Regions from separate parts of the Microbispora sp. GKU 823 genome, predicted to be linked through region 2. Evidence: riboswitches for the same ligand, from Rfam matches in the RefSeq annotation. Region 2 holds a riboswitch; each other region holds the start of a gene.
The links. Region 2 has a riboswitch for cyclic di-AMP ahead of B1L11_RS04700 (C40 family peptidase). Riboswitches for the same ligand answer to the same signal wherever they lie in the genome.

Region 1 (3,914 bases), on a different contig from region 2:
CGCTCGCCGAGACGATGCTCGCCAGGGGAGCACGGTCGGTGTGGCTGGAGTACGGCGGCGAGGGATCGCGCCGGGTCTACGAACGCGTGGGCTTCCGGCCAGGGGGCACTCGCCTGTACATGTCGCTCGAAGCCTGACGACCGCGGACCGCCGGCCGTCCGCGCCCTGCCCTCACCCTGGGCGGCGCCGCGCGGCGGCGACGAGGCGGGATCAGGCGGGAAGGGACCGGCGGGTGGCCGACGCGAGCCCGGGCGGCGCCGCGGCCAGGGCCTTGTGGATGGCCTCGACCAGGGCGAGCGCCGCCTCCTCGGTGAGCTCGATCGCGACCCGGGCCGACGGGCCCTCGGCCGGGTTGGTGAGGTCGATGTTCACCGTGTGCTCCTGGCACGCGTGGTAAGGATGGTCGACGTAGACCATGCCGTCGGTGACCGTGAACCAGCCCGACGCCCCCTTGGCGGCGCCGTCGATCCGGATCTTCTCGGTGAGATAGGTGCACATCCCTGTTCTCCTCAGGCGGCGAGGTGGCGGCTGAAGAAACCGAAGACCTTCTTCCAGCCCTCCACCGCGGCGGCGGGCCGGTACGCGGGGCGGTCCACGGAGAAGAACCCGTGCCCGGCGTCGGGGAAGACGTGGAACTCGTGTTCCTTGCCGAGTTTGTCCAGCTCCGCGGAGAGCACTGCCACCTCGTCCGGCGAGGGGAACCTGTCGTCCGCGCCGAAGAGCCCGAGCAGCGGGCAGGACAGGTCGCCGGCCCGGGAGATCAGCGGTTCGGCCTTGAGCGGGGATTCGGCGGGCGGCGCGGTGACCACGAAGGCCCCGTAACAGTCGACGGCCGCGTCGATCCGGAGCGAGCAGGCGGCCAGGAACGTCTGCCGCCCACCCGAGCAGTAGCCGATCACTCCGATCTTGCCGTTGGCGTGCTCCAGGCCCTTGAGGTACGCCGCGGCGCCGGCGACGTCCCCGACGAGCTGCTCGTCGGGGACGCCCCCCTTGGCCCGGGCCGCGGCGGCCTGGTCGTCCGGGCTGACCCCGGCGCCCTCCCGGGAGTACAGGTTGGGGCAGATCGCCGCGTAGCCGTGCGCGGCGAACCTGCGGACGATCTCCTTGGTGGCCTCGTCGTAGCCGGGCAGGTGGTGGATGACCACGACCCCGCCGTAGGGGCCGGAGCCGAGCGGCCGGGCCGCGTACGCTTCGAGTTCGGCCCCTTCGTGCCCGGTCACGGCGACCGTACCGGCCCACATCGCGTCCGTCATAAGAAAGTCCCTTTTCCCTGTGGCGACCAGCAGTTAGCTTGGCTAACTAAGCTAGCCGCCCGGTAATGATCCGATGAATACGGCAGTGCCGCGGCCGGCGAGCGGCGCGGCGTCGCCGTCATCGCGGGCGGGGTGTTCAACAGCGGCATCCTTGCCGCCTCTGACCCCTTGCCGAGTGTGTGGGCGCATGTGCCGTACGACGCTGTGTGGCGTATCTCACCGCGGGCGGCCCGCGACCGTGAGGACCTGCGGAAGCACGGAACGGCTGCGACCAGAATGATGCCCTTTGCCGGGTTTTTGGTCGTGTCACACTTGTTATCTACTAAGCTTCCCGATGTCTCGCCGGTGTGCGGTCCTCAACCCGAGGACGACCGGCGACCGCCGAATCCCGGAAGTCATCGATCCCGGGAACCGGGGACCCACGTCTCTTGGGGTGAATCCGGACCATCCGGTAGGGCTACTCCTGGCCCGAACCCGTCAGCTAACCCGGTAGGCGGCCAAGGAGAGGAGAGCGCGTGGAGTGTCGGCTCCACCTGCCCACCCGGTCCGCGTCGCGTCGCCGGACCACATGCCCGCCCTGGAACGTCTCCAGGCTTCCGGGGTGATGGCGCGCCCGTGACGGGCTGCCACATCTCCCGTTTCTGATTCCGCCCCGCCGCGGCCGTGTCCCCGGCCGGTCATGCCGTCATGCCGTCACGCCCCGCGGGCCGGTTCGTCATGTCTCGAAGCGCGCCATGAGGAGCCTCCGATTTCCACCGATCCGATTGCTCGACAGCTGCTCGACGCCGTCCGCCCCGAACTGGGCTACCGCGAACGAGCCGGAAAACACACGAAGTTCGGCAAGTGGTACGCCGACAACGTCGCCAAGGACCCCGATTTCACGACCGCTCCCTGGTGCGACATGTTCGTCTCCTGGGCGGCGGACCGGGCCGGGGTGCAGGACCACGTCGGCGAGTTCGCGCTGACCACGCGGCACGCCAAGTGGTTCAAGGAGCACCACGCCTGGAGCGGCAAGCCCGAGCCGGGCGCCGTGGTCTTCTTCGCCTGGTCGGGGTCGAAGAAGATCCGCGACATCGACCACGTCGGCATCGTCGAGAAGGTCGTCGGCGGGAAGGTCCACACGATCGAGGGCAACGTCGACGGCGTGTGGCTCAAGCGCAAGGTGCGCGACAAAAGCAAGATCGTCGGGTACGGCCTGCCGCGCAAGGTCAAGGTGACGCCGAAGGCGCCGGTGACGATCCAGCCCGTGGCGGCCGTGCATGCGAGCGTTCAGGGCGCGGGGCCCACCACCAGGAACATGGCGGCCACCCAGGGGCAGTCGCTCGACCTCGTGTGGTCGCCCGGCGACGCCGTCCTGCCGGCCGGTCTGCTGTTCGCGGTGGTCTCCACCGCCGTGACCGGACTGCGGTTCAAGGCCGCGGCGGCGACGTCCGGCGGACGGCACCGCAAGCGTGGGTGACCTCCCGCCGCCTTCCCGGATCTGCGGGTGTCGCGTTGCCGGCTCCGGCCATCGCGGCGGCCTCATCCCAGGAGGCTCTTCATCTCCCTGATCTCGGCCGACTGGCTGGAGACGATGGACGCCGCCATCCGCCGGGCCGGCTCGTAGACCCCGGTGCGCAGTTCGTCGCGCGCCATGGCGACGGCGCCTTCGTGGTGCCGGATCATCATCGTGAGGAAGGCCCGGTCGAAGGCGCGTCCTGACAGCCGTTCGAGACGCCGCATGTCCTCGGGGGACATCATTCCGGGCATGGCGTGGTGCGCCGGCCCGGGGCTCCCGCCGGGCGCCGGCTCGCCCCAGGCCGTGAGCCAGCCGCTCATCGTCCGGATCTCGGGAGCCTGCGCGGCCTCGATCCGCCGGGCGAGCCGCGCGACCCGGGGATCCGCCGCGCGGCCCTCGGCCAGCCTCCCCATCTCCACCGCCTGACGATGATGCGGGATCATCATCCGGGCGAACATGACGTCCTGGTCGTTGTGGTCGGCCGCCGGCGTCGTAGCGGCAGGCCCGGCCAGCGCGGTGAACGCGGTGAGCGCGGGCGGCGAAGAAGCCGTCCCGGCCCAGGCGGCGGAGCCGTACGCGCCGGCCACGCCGACCAGCAGATCGGCCGTCAGCAGGGCCACCGGCAGAACACGTCCCCTCATCGGCCAACACCTCCTCGGTCCCGCCGCCCTGCCCGCAGTGCCGATGGCGGCGACCATCCCCGGGCAGCCGCCGCCCCGTCGGCTTGTCGTACCCCGTCCCGCGGAACCTTCCCGTCAGCCCTGAACGTGATCTGAGCGGGGCCGGTCAGCACTGGCCGTCGGCGAGCACCCAGTAGTCCGGGCCGGTCTGGCGCAGCGCGTGCGTGGTGAAGGTGTTCCACAGGCCCATCGCGTCGTTCGAGCCCTTCGCGTAGGTGTAGCCGCCGGACTGGTACGCCCGTCCCGCCGTGGTGTGGGCGTAGTTGCTGGCCCGTACGCAGGTGCCCGTCGGCGGGGCAGTGGGTGTGGCACTGGGCGAGGGGCTGGGCGTGACGGTGGGCGTGGCGGTGGGGCTGGGCTGGGCGCCGCCGTCGAGGCCGAAGAAGAGGGCGTCGTGGTAGGCCGAGCAGATCGTGTCGAGGAAGTACGCCGCGGTGGCGCCGCACTGGTCGGCGGCGCCGCCGGGATCGACAGGAAGGCCGT
Region 2 (3,914 bases):
GCCCGCGCGGGCGCTGGCCAACGACGACCCCCAGCCTCCTCGACCAGCTCCTGGCCATCCCTCATCTGCATCTGATCGTCGACGGCTACAACGTGACCAAGACCGGCTATCCGTCGCTGACCCTCGCCGACCAGCGGGCCCGGCTGCTGACCGGGCTCGGCGGGCTCGCCGTGCAGACGCGGGCGGAGGTGACGTGCGTGTTCGACGGCGCCGAGCTGAACGGGCCCGTCCAGGTGTCCGCGCCGCGCGGGGTGCGGGTGATGTTCAGCGCGCCCGGGGAGATCGCCGACGACCTCATCCGCACGCTGGTGCGCGCGGAGCCGCCGGGGCGGGCCATCGCGGTGGTCTCCTCCGACCGGGAGGTGGCCGAGTCGGTGCGCCGCATGGGCGCCCGGCCGGTGCCCTCGCTCCTACTGCTGCGCCGTCTCGGGCGCGGCTGAGGCGCCGTACGCGCGCTCCGGCCCGGCGTCGTCACCGTACGTGATGACTGCCGCGAATACCTGCGAATAGGTTGAAGCATCAAGATCGCCTAGATAGAGTCGCGCCGCAGGTTTCGTTGATCTAAGAGGTTGATCCTCAAGGGGGCTCAGTGCGAGGGCGTGTGCCGGTGGCCGCCGGTCTGGCCGCCGTGGTCCTGCTGACGCCGGTGACGGGCGCGCAGGCGGATCCGAAGCCCACAGTCGCGCAGGCCAAGGCGAAGTTGAACAAGCTCAACGAGCAGGCCGACAAGCTCGTGGACCGCTACAACGCGGCCAACGAGAAGTGGAAGAAGGCGAGGCAGAAGTACCTCGCGATCAACGACGACTACAAGAAGCAGAACGTCCGGGTCGAGGCGCTCCGCTCCGGGCTGGTCTCGATGGCCGTCAGCAGCTACCAGGTCGGCGAGATGGGGTCGTGGGGCGGCGTCTTCTACAGCGCCGACCCCGATGCCATGCTCAGCGGCCTCGCCACGCTCAACCACATGTCGGCCGAGCGGGCCGGGCGGCTCAGGGAGTACGAGGGCGCGATCAAGGACCTCAAGGACCGCCGCGACCAGAGCAAGGTGGTGTACCAGGAGGCCGCCGACGTCAAGAGCGAGCTCGCCGACGAGAAGGAGAAGGTCGACAAGCTCGTCAGGGAGCAGATGAAGCTGCTGCGCTCGCTCGGGACGTACAACCCCGGCAACCCCAACAGCGCCGGCATCGTCTACACCGGGCCGGCGTCCGGCAACGCGCTGGCGGCCCTCCAGTTCGCCTACAAGCAGGTCGGCAAGCCGTACCGCTACGGGGGCACGGGACCGGACGCCTGGGACTGTTCCGGGCTCGTGCAGGCCGCGTGGGCGGCTGCGGGCGTGACGCTGCCCCGGACCAGCTACGAGCAGTGGGCCTGGGGTGCGAGCCGCAGGGTCTCGCTGGACGAGCTCCAGCCGGGCGACCTGCTCTGGCACGCCGGGTACGGGCACGTCGGCATCTACGCCGGCGACGGCAAGGTCGTCCACGCGCCGCAGACCGGCGATGTTGTGAAGATTGTCACACTCGCCGAGTATCACGCCATCGGAGCTGTCCGCCCCTGAGGGCCCGGCCTTCTATGTGAACTTCTGTGCCTTTTGTGACTCATGTGACCCGGTTTACCCGTTGATGCCGAGATTGTGAGCAGAGTCACACTTAGCCTTTCGCGATGCGGGTAAGCTGCGGTTTCTTCTTCGCCGCCTCTGTTATCCGATCTTTATCCGGCGGGAGGGCTTTGCCGAACGCGGCGAGTCCTCGGTAGCTTCTGGGCCGCGGCGAGCACGCCTCGCCGCGGCGCACCCGGTCCGGCCGGCCGTCGCGCAGTCATCCACCGTCACCGGCGCTCTCCATCACCCTCCCCCTCGCGGGATCCCTCAGCGCCGGTGGCTGCCGAGTCCGTGCAGTCAGGAGGCACGGAGCCGGGGAACCATCGACCTTCACGCGAAGGTCCGGGGTGAATCGGCGCATCGCGCGCCGTAGGGCGACTTCCCCGCCCGAACCCGTCAGCTAACCCGGTAGGCGTGAGCGGAAGACCCGAGGAGAGATCCTGTCTACCACCCCCTCTAGCCTGTCCCGTCTTGCCCGAATTGCCCTTGGTGGTGCTGCTTTGACGGCATCCGTCGGGGTCGCCGGTGCGCATCCGGCGGCGGCGGACACGGTGACGGTCACGGTCGTCAAGACGGCCCCAGCCACGAAGACGGCCACGAAGACGGCCACGGCGAAGAGCGCGAACACCGCCGCCCGCAGGGCCGCCGCGAAGAAGCAGCAGACCAAGAAGCGCGCCGCCAAGCGGAAGGTCACCAGGGTCGCGCTCCAGCGGGCCAAGGCCCAGCGTGCGGTGAAGGTGGCCGAGAAGCAGATCGGCGACCCCTACCGCTACGGAGCCACGGGACCGGGCGCGTTCGACTGCTCGGGCCTGGTCCAGTACGCCTGGCGCAAGGCGGGCGTACGGCTGCCGCGCACGACGTGGTCCATCCGCAGCGCGGTCAGGAAGAAGGTGTCCTGGGGGAACTTCAAGCCCGGTGACCTGATCTTCACCAGCGGCGGCGGCCACGTCGGCATGTACGTCGGCCACGGCAAGATGATCCACGCTCCGCACAGCGGCACGCGGGTGCGGATCGACAAGCTGGACGCCTACAGGAGGAGCACCTTCGTGGGTGCCGTCCGCCCGGGCGTCTGACGGGCACCGGTCACCAGCCCCCTCGACCGGCGCCGTCCCTACGGCCCCGTCCACCTCGCCGAGGTGGACGGGGCCGGTGGCGTGTGCTGGCTACCATGCACGGCGTGACTGCCACGAGCGGTGTGCCCGGAGGCGTGCCCGGCGTACGCCCCGAGGCCGGCCGGCGCCACCCCGAAGCTCCGCCTCATCGGGTCCGTCCCCGTGCGACCACGGCCGTGGCCGTCGCGCTGGCCGTGCTGCTCGCCGGGCCCGCCGCCGCGGCCCCGCCCGACCCGCTGCTCGCCCTGCGGCTGGCTGCCCGGGCCGCCGTGCGGGAGCACCCGGGCATGTGGACCGGCGCCTCCGTCGCCCGCGGCGAGCGCGCCGTCGTCGTCGGGTCGCCCCGGCCGCTGGTCGCCGAGATCGCCGCGCTGGCCGATCGCGCGGGCCGCACGGTGAGGAGGATCTGGGGCGGGTACGGCGGCGCGGTGGTCCTCGTGCCGCGCACCGAGGAGCAGGCCGCCGTGCTGGCCGCGCCGGCGAACGTGGACGGCCTGGCGGCCGTCGCCACCGGCGGCCGCGTGATCGTGCAGCCGGCCGCGTTCGCCCGCCTGTCCGCGACCGGCCGTCTGGTCGTGGTGACCCATGAGCTGACGCACGTCGCGACCGCCGGTCGCCGCGCGGTCCCGATGTGGCTCATGGAGGGCTTCGCCGATTACGTGGGCTATCTGGACAGCGGGCTGCCGGTCCGTGCGGTCGCCGCCGAGCTGGCCGCCGACGTGGCGGCAGGGAGGGCGGCGCTGAACGCCCTGCCGGGGCCCGCCGACTTCGCCGCCAGGCCCGCCCAGGCGTACGAGGAGGCGTGGCTGGCCTGCCGCTACATCGCCGCGAGGTTCGGGGAGCGGAGGCTGGTCGCCCTCTACCGCGCCGCGCTACGCGAGGAGATCGGCGCCGCCCTGCGGGAGGTGCTCGGGCTGACCGCCGACGGCCTGACCCGCGAATGGCGGTCGTACGCGCGCGAGCGGCTCGCCCGTTCCTGATCGCGACAGGGCGCCTGCTTTGCACAGGGCCTCTGCTTTGCACAGGGCGACGGTGGTGGCGGTGGCTGCGACAATGCGTTCCCGGGCGGACCGCGCGACCACGCCGGCAGCGGGGGTGAGGATGACGAAGCGGACGCTGATCGTCACGAACGACTTTCCGCCCAGACCGGGCGGCATCCAGGCGTTCGTGCACGGCCTCGCCTCGCGCAGGCCGCCCGGCTCTGTGGT
Region 3 (3,914 bases), on a different contig from region 2:
ATGACGCCGGTTTCGACCGCGCCGGGTTGGAGAAGATCGCTCTCGATGCCGGGAGGAGAGGCGCGAACTGCCTGGTCGTGATCCGGCACGGGCGACTCGTGGCCGACTGGTACTGGAACGACGCCGACACGACCACCAGCCAGGAGGTTTTCTCCGCGACCAAGTCCTACGCCGGCACCCTGGTCGGCATCGCCGAAGCGGAGGGCAGGCTTTCCATCGATGACAAGGTGTCTGAGTACGTCCCCGAGTGGGCCGGCACCCCCTCGGCAGACGTCACGATCAAGGACATCCTGAGCAACGTCTCCGGCCGGCACTGGGATTTCGACACCGACTACCGCCGCCTCGTCCGGGCCGCCGATCGCACGGGCTTCGCCGTCGGTCTCGCCCAGGACGCGGCCCCCGGGGACGTCTGGGCATACAACAACTCCGCCATCCAGACGCTCGATGCCGTGCTCACGAAGGCGACCGGGCAGAGTCCTGCGGCGTACGCGCAGGAGAGGCTTTTCGGCCCCCTCGGCATGAGCCGCTCGAGGATGACCCTTGATGGAGCCGGCAACACCAACATGTTCTCCGGCCTGAACTCCACCTGCGAGGACATGGCCCGCTTCGGCTATCTCTTCCTACGGGAAGGAAACTGGCAGGGGAAGCAGATCGTCCCCCGGCGGTGGGTCGAGGCGGCGACCGGCCGGCCGTCGCAGAAGTTGAACGCCGCGTACGGCTACCTGTGGTGGGTGAACGCCCGCGGTCCCGTCGTCGACCCGCTGAAGCCCAGCACGAGAGAGCGGAGTTCCGCCGCGCCACGCCGGCGCCTGGTCGAGGGCGCACCTCACGACATGTACTGGGCACTGGGTTTCGGTGGTCAGGTCATCCAGGTCGATCCCGGCTCGGACACGGTCGTCGTACGGCTCGGACGGAATGTCCCGAGAGACCGATACGGGCCTGCCGAAGCCGCCGAAGTGGTGACCACGGCCCTCGTGAAGCCGTAGAGGGACCACCGCCACGGGAGCCGGGGCGCTCGACGGCCGGGATCGGGGAGTAATACCAACTGGTGCAGAGCGGCGATGACCTCACCGCGCACGACTCAGTCCCCGCGAGCCGTTCGCGGGCTGTATGTGCGTGCGTTGACGGCCCGGAAGACGCGTAACGCATGTGACGAGCGTCACATACATCAGCCTATGGACATCCCGTGACCTGCGGTTATGCGCTTTTGATCCTTTTTACGTGATCCTTACCTTTTTGGGGCCTTTGCGACTACATGGGGCAAGTTGGTAGTTTCCTTGCCCTACGACGGGGTCCACGTGACGCCGCCGTTACGAACCCGGCCGGCCCGTGTTCGAAAACGACCATCCACTGTCACCGTCGCCACGTCCTCTCCGCCCCCCTGGGCGGCGGTGATGCCGAATCCGTGCAGCAAGGAGGCCCGGAGCCGGGGAACCAATCGACCTTCGACGAAGGTCTGGGGTGAATCGGCGCGTCAGCGCCGTAGGGCGACTTCCCCGCCCGAATCCGTCAGCTAACCCGGTAGGCACAAGCGGAAGACCCTAGGGAGAGATCCCCTGTCTACCAACTCCACCACTCTGCTCCGCATTGCCTGCGTCACGATCAGTAGCGCGGCACTCACCGCCTCCGCAGGAGCCTTGAGCGCGCTCCCCGCGGCCGCCGCGTCGGGGGCGGTGGCAGCCCCACCGGCGGCCTCGACGGTCATCCCACCCGAGCCCCCCGCTACGGTGACCACCCCGGACAACGGCGAGGTCCCCGCGGCGTCCACGGCGGACGACTCCGCGAACACGAAGGTCACCAAGTCGGCCCTCCAGCAGGAGAAGGCCGAGCACGCCATCAAGGTGGCGAAGAAGCACCTCGGCGATCCGTACGTATGGGGCGCGACGGGCCCACGGGCGTTCGACTGCTCCGGGCTCGTCCAGTTCGCCTGGCGCAAGGCCGGCGTCAAGCTCCCGCGCACGACATGGTCGATGCTCGATGCCGTCAAGAAGAGGGTCTCCCTGGCGCACCTCAAGCCCGGCGACCTCATCTTCACCAGCGGCGGCGGCCACGTGGGCATGTACATCGGGCACAAGAAGGTGATCAGCGCCCCGCACAGCGGCGCGGTGGTCAGCGTCGACAAGCTCAACGGTTACTGGAGGAGCAGCTTCCTCACCGCCGTACGCCCCGGGGTCTGACAGCGGGGCCACGGAGAAATCCTCGGCGGAGATGTCCCCGGCGCACGCCGCCGCCCGGGGCATCTCGCCGATCGAACTACGCGCCGTCCGCGATGAGGCGTCGGAGCAGGACCAGCAGGGTCCCGCGGTCCGTGTCCGACAAGGCGGTGTAGCACCTGGCGAGCACCTCGTCGGCGACCTTGTGCCCGGTTTGCAGGACCTGCTCGCCGGAAGGGGTGAGATGGTGCTCGATGCGCCGGCCGCGCCCGGGCCGGCGCTCGATCCATCCCTGGGCGACCAGCCGACCGGCGAGGGTCCCGAAGGCCTGCTCGGTCTGGAAGGTGGCCGCGGCCAGTTCCCGGGCCGACGCCCCGGGAGAGCGGCTGATCGCCCGGAGGGCGTCCCACTGGGCCAGCGTCGCGCCGATCGCCGACAGCCCGCTCTCCAGGGCCCGGTGCTGCCGATACTGAGCCTGTTTGACGGCTCGTCCGAGTTCTTGCAGATCGCCGTGCACGGTACAAGCTTAGTACGATACTAAGCTAGTTTAAATAAACATGTTTAGTTATGCTGTGCCCATGACCACGATCTCGCTCTACGACGACCTGTCCCTCACCGTGTCGGAGGCCGGAACCGGCCGACCGGCCCTGATCCTGCACGGCGGCGGCGGCCCCGCCACGGTCGCCGGCTCGCCCGGCACCTTCATCGGACGACACACGCCATCACGCCTGTGCACCCCGGCTGGGACGGCACGCCCCGCCCTCCATGGCTCACCGGCATAGACGACCTCGCCCTGGCCTACCTGCACTGCCTGCATCGGCTCGGACTGCGCGACGTCCTCGTCGTCGGCTCCTCCCTCGGCGGCTGGATCGCCGCCGAGATGGCCGTACGCGACACCGCGGGGATCATCACCGGCCTGGTGCTGATCGACGCCGTCGGCGTGCACGTCCCCGGCGAGCCGATCCGCGACTTCTTCTCCCTCGACGCCCGCGGCGTCGCCGAGTACGCCTGGCACGACTCGCAGCGGTTCTACGTCGATCCGGCCGATGTCCCCGCCGACCAACTCGCACGCCGGGCGGCCGACATGGCCACCATGCGCACGCTGGCGGGCGACCCCTACATGCACGACCCCAAACTGCTCCGCCGGTTGAGGCACGTCGACGTCCCCGCTCTCCTGCTGTGGGGAGAGAGCGACCGGATCGTCACGCCCGCCTACGGCGCCGCCTACGCCGACGCCTTCGGGAGCGGCCGGCTGGAGGTGATCCCGGAGGCCGGACACCTGCCGCACATCGAACAGCCGGCAGCCACCTTCACCGCGATCGACCACTATCTGCACGCAGCCGTGCCCGGTTCCCCGGCGATCGCGGCGGGCACCGGCGAGTAGTGGCGATCGCGCCTTGAAGGGCACTGCCGACAGGGAGCGCTGCGCCTCAGACCGTGCCCGGCGCGGGCGGAACCCTGCGGGCGGAGGCCGCGAGCCGGTCCGCGAGCGCGACGACGAGGCCGCGGAGCTCGTCCGGACGCTCGATGACGAACGGCCGGTCGAGCGACGCGAGCACCGGGGGCAACCAGTCGAGCCGCTCCGCCCGCACCTCGACCCGGAGCCAGCCCTCGGTCTCGGGATCCGCGCCTTCCGCGGACGGGGACTCCTCCACGGTCGCGACGCCGGCGGGAAGGCGGGCGCGGATCTGCTCGGCCGTTCCCTGGATCCGCAGGACCACTTCATGCCGATACCGAGCCTTGGCGAACCCCGACAGGACG
Region 4 (3,914 bases), on a different contig from region 2:
TGGAGCGCGATCGCCGACTCCAACATCACCACCCTGCTCGCCGCGGGGCTGCTGTTCTGGCTCGCCTCCGGGCCGGTGAAGGGCTTCGGCGTGACGCTGGCCATCGGCGTGCTCGCCTCGCTGGTCTCGGCGATGCTGATCACCCGGGTGCTCGTCGCCGCCCTGATCGGCAGGATCGGCCCCCGGGCCTCCGGCATCGGCTCGATCGGCCGGGTCAGGACCTGGCTGACCCGGCGCGACCCGGACCTGATGCGCGGCAGGCGGCTGTGGCTCGCCGTCGCGGCCGGGCTGCTCGTGCTGGCGGGGGCCGGGCTGGTCACCCGTGGGCTGAACTACGGCGTCGAGTTCACCGGCGGCCGCATCGTCGAGTTCGGCACGAGCAGGCCGGTCGACGTCGCCACGGCGAGACAGGCGGTGGCGGACGCCGGGTTCCCCTCGGCCGTCGTGCAGCAGTCGGACGACGCGATCTCGGTGCGCACCGGGCAGATCGGCGCCGACGACGTGATCCGCATGGAGGAGGCGCTCGACCGGCGCGTGGGCGAGGTCACCAAGCAGCGTGACGAGCTCATCGGGCCGAGCCTCGGCGAGGAGTTGCGCCGCAACGCGCTCATCGCGCTCGCCGTCGCGCTCGCCGCGCAGCTCGTCTACCTGGCGTTCCGGTTCCGGTGGACGTTCGGCACGGCGGCCGTGGCGGCGCTGTTCGTGGACGCGGCCGTCGTCGTCGGAGCGTTCGCCTGGATGGGCAAGCCGATCGACGGGGTGTTCCTGGCCGCGATGCTCACGATCATCGGCTATTCGGTCAACGACAAGGTCGTGCTGTTCGACCGGGTACGCGAACTGTGGCCGGTGCGGAGCGGGGAACCGTTCGGCCGCGTGGTGAACAGCGCGATCCTGCAGACCGTGCCGCGCACCGTCAACACCGGGCTGGGGGCGCTGTTCATCCTGGCGGCGCTGGCGGTGTTCGGCGGCGACTCACTGCGCGACTTCGCCGTCGCCCTGCTGATCGGCATCATCGTGGGGACGCTGTCGTCGTCGTTCGTGGCCGGGCCGGCAGCGATCGCGCTGGAGAGGCGCACCACCCAGCCGCCGCCGGCTCCCGCCGCCCCGCGTGCCAGGCCCGTACGGCGCGACGGCTCCGGCGCAGTGGTCTGACGTGATCTGATCGGCCGGGCTAGGCCCCGGGGTGGGGTGTCCCGCCCCGGGGCCCGTACGGCTACGGACGGCCGAGCGCGCGCAACTGGAGGGGCGTCAGCGCGGAGACGTTCTGGTCGATGGGCGAGTCGGTGTACTGGTGGATCGCCCAGGACTTCCAGTCGGCCGGCGGCGTGATGTCGCCCGGGGCCTTGCTGTAGTGGGCCACCCACAGCGGGTACTGGCCGAGGCCGTGGCCGTACTCGTTGGCGAAGTTCCAACCGCTGTAGAACATCGGCCTGGTCCCGGTCTTGGCCGTCACGTACTCCAGCCAGGTCTTGGCCCACTGATTGACGTGCTCGACGGACTCGCCGTCGCTGGTCTCCAGGTCGAGCACCAGGATGTCGCCGGGCTTGCTCGGCTGCGCGTTCACCACCTCGAGGAAGTGGTCGGCCTCGGCGATGGGGTCGTTGGAGGGATGGCCGTAGTGGTAGACGCCGCGGACGATGCCCTTCTTCTCCAGCTCCCGCCAGTGGCGGGGGAAGGACGAGTCGGTCCACGAGGTCCCCTCGGTGGCCTTGATGAAGCCGAACTGCGCGCGGCTGTTCATCCAGTCGTGGTCGGCCTCGTAGCCGGAGACGTCCTGGCCGTACGTGTGCGGGTTCGCGTAGGCCGGGGCGGGCAGGACGACGGCCGCCGTGACGGTGGCCGTGGCGGCCGACATCGCGAGGGTCGCCGCCGCGAGGGCGGAGCGCAGGCGCCGGCGGGAGGGCCGGCTCCCGAGGGAGAGCCGATGGCTGGACATGACGGGGTTGACTCCTTGCTTCCATGCCGCCTACCGGGTTAGCTGACGGGTTCGGGCAGGAAGTGCCCTACGGGCGCATCTGGGGGCCTGCGCGCCGATTCACCCCGAAGAGAGTGGGTCCCCGGCTCCACATGACGCGGATTCGGCGGCCGCGCGGTCATCGCGCGGTCCGGGCAACGACACGGCAAGGGTTACGACGGCGGAAGTCGGTCGGTTACCCATTCCGTGTGCCCTAAAGGTACACACACCACCAGAATGGTGTAAACAGGATAAAACACGTCTTTACCTGGCTCGACACCGGCCCGGGCCGCCCCGCCGGACAAGCGGGGGCCGCGATTACCAACAATCGGTGTTCACCGCGTCACCTTCTGTGAAAGAGTCCCTCTCCGGAGGGATTCGACGAGTGACTTCGGTAGGGCGGGTGGGGTGAGAGGCATCCCTCGTCACGTCGCCTGTGTCATGGACGGGAACGGCCGGTGGGCCGCGTAGCGGTCGATGCCCCGCACCGCGGGGCATCGGGCGGCCGAGGCCGCCGTGATCGACGTCATCGAGGCGGCCCACACGGCCGGCGTCGAGTGGCTGAGCCTGTACGCCTTCTCCACCGAGAACTGGCGGCGGCCGGCCGCCGAGGTCGACGTCCTGCTGCGGCTGGTGCGGCGCGCCATCCGGAAACACGCCCTGGCACTGCACACACGCGGGATCCGCTGCCGGTTCCTCGGGGTCACCGATCCGCGGATCCCGCCCGCGCTGGCCAGGGACATCGCCGACCTCATGGCGCTGACCCGCGACAACCGGCGGATGACGTTGACGGTGGCGTTCGACCACGGCGGCCGCCGCGACATCGTCGAGGCCGCCCGGTCGCTGATCCGCGACGGGGTGCCGCCCGAGCAGGTCACCGAGGAGAGTTTCGCCCGCCGGCTGCCCCACCCCGACATGCCGGAGGTGGACCTGGTCATCCGCACCTCCGGAGAACAGCGGATCTCCAACTTCATGCTCTGGCAGGTGGCCTACGCCGAATGGGTCTTTCCCCCGGTGCTGTGGCCCGACTTCCGGGCCGAGCACTTCTGGGAATGCCTGGAGGTCTACCGACGGCGCGACCGCCGGTTCGGCGGCGTACAGGCACCGGCTCCTACAGGAAAGGGATGTCGATGAGCGACGCAGCAGCAGCCGGAACCGACGCCGATCCGCTCGGTCCTGGATCGATGCTCTACCGGTTGACCCGGCAGGCACGCTGGGGGCTGGTGGCGACCCGGGCCATCGTCCTGGAGGCGGCGCACCCGCAGATCGGCGCCGCGCTGATCACCAACTCGACCTTCGTCGCGCACCCCTGGCGGCGGCTGCGCAACACCGTGCTCAGCTCACAGCGGATGGTCGACCCCGACGCGCGGATCCGGCAGCGGGAGGCGGCTCGGCTCAACCGCCTGCACGCCCGCATCACCGGCACCGACGCCGAGGGCCGCCCGTTCAACGCCGCGGATTCCGAGGCGCGTGCCTGGGTGGTGGCGACGCTCTTCGAGTCCACGGTCACGATGTGCCGGCTGAGCGGCGAGTCCGTCGACGGCCCCACCTTGGACCGGCTGTACGCCGAGTTCCAGGCGTTCCTCGCCCTGATGGACCCCTACGGGGGCAAGCTTCCGCCCACGGTGCGGGAGTTCTGGCGCTACTACGCGTCCGTGGTCGAGGAGCGACTGGAGAACACCGAAGCGGTCCACGTCGTCCTCGACCGCCTGTTCGCGCAGGTGCCCGCTCCCCCGCTGCTCCGCGACCGGCCGGCCGTGTGGGCCGCGGGCAGGGCGCTCGCCGGTCCTGCGGCCACCGCCATCATCGTGGCGTCGCTGCCCGAGTCGCTCCGCGCGCGCCTGGGGCTCGCCGAGTTGCCGGGCACGCGCACGCTGATGCACGCCGCCTACCTGTCCACGCGGCTTGCGACCCGGGTGCTGCCGGAGGCGTGGACGCGGCTCGACACGGTCATGACCAT

Region 1: another riboswitch for cyclic di-AMP. It lies ahead of B1L11_RS37400 (CHAP domain-containing protein); the one in region 2 lies ahead of B1L11_RS04700 (C40 family peptidase).
Region 3: another riboswitch for cyclic di-AMP. It lies ahead of B1L11_RS35275 (C40 family peptidase); the one in region 2 lies ahead of B1L11_RS04700 (C40 family peptidase).
Region 4: another riboswitch for cyclic di-AMP. It lies ahead of B1L11_RS24810 (glycoside hydrolase family 25 protein); the one in region 2 lies ahead of B1L11_RS04700 (C40 family peptidase).

Annotation. Positions count from the first base shown of each region.
Region 1 covers NZ_MWJN01000113.1:2,427-6,340, reverse strand. Annotated here, with positions in the region: gene B1L11_RS37415 (GNAT family N-acetyltransferase) at 1-137, shown strand, start outside; gene B1L11_RS37410 (DUF6295 family protein) at 211-498, opposite strand; gene B1L11_RS37405 (dienelactone hydrolase family protein) at 510-1,253, opposite strand; cyclic di-AMP (ydaO/yuaA leader) riboswitch at 1,623-1,765, shown strand; gene B1L11_RS37400 (CHAP domain-containing protein) at 1,933-2,712, shown strand; gene B1L11_RS37395 (DUF305 domain-containing protein) at 2,775-3,392, opposite strand; gene B1L11_RS37390 (PHB depolymerase family esterase) at 3,538-3,914, opposite strand, start outside.
Region 2 covers NZ_MWJN01000005.1:104,253-108,166, reverse strand. Annotated here, with positions in the region: gene B1L11_RS04710 (hypothetical protein) at 1-75, shown strand, start outside; gene B1L11_RS49765 (NYN domain-containing protein) at 93-440, shown strand; gene B1L11_RS04705 (C40 family peptidase) at 590-1,552, shown strand; cyclic di-AMP (ydaO/yuaA leader) riboswitch at 1,866-2,020, shown strand; gene B1L11_RS04700 (C40 family peptidase) at 2,095-2,667, shown strand; gene B1L11_RS04695 (hypothetical protein) at 2,772-3,686, shown strand; gene B1L11_RS04690 (glycosyltransferase family 4 protein) at 3,808-3,914, shown strand, end outside.
Region 3 covers NZ_MWJN01000099.1:6,809-10,722, forward strand. Annotated here, with positions in the region: gene B1L11_RS35270 (serine hydrolase) at 1-986, shown strand, start outside; cyclic di-AMP (ydaO/yuaA leader) riboswitch at 1,386-1,543, shown strand; gene B1L11_RS35275 (C40 family peptidase) at 1,728-2,177, shown strand; gene B1L11_RS35280 (MarR family winged helix-turn-helix transcriptional regulator) at 2,254-2,670, opposite strand; gene B1L11_RS48945 (hypothetical protein) at 2,732-2,935, shown strand; gene B1L11_RS35285 (alpha/beta fold hydrolase) at 2,884-3,537, shown strand; gene B1L11_RS35290 (YafY family protein) at 3,584-3,914, opposite strand, start outside.
Region 4 covers NZ_MWJN01000050.1:10,097-14,010, reverse strand. Annotated here, with positions in the region: gene secD (protein translocase subunit SecD) at 1-1,152, shown strand, start outside; gene B1L11_RS24810 (glycoside hydrolase family 25 protein) at 1,214-1,936, opposite strand; cyclic di-AMP (ydaO/yuaA leader) riboswitch at 1,949-2,094, opposite strand; gene uppS (polyprenyl diphosphate synthase) at 2,432-3,088, shown strand; gene B1L11_RS24800 (oxygenase MpaB family protein) at 3,085-3,914, shown strand, end outside.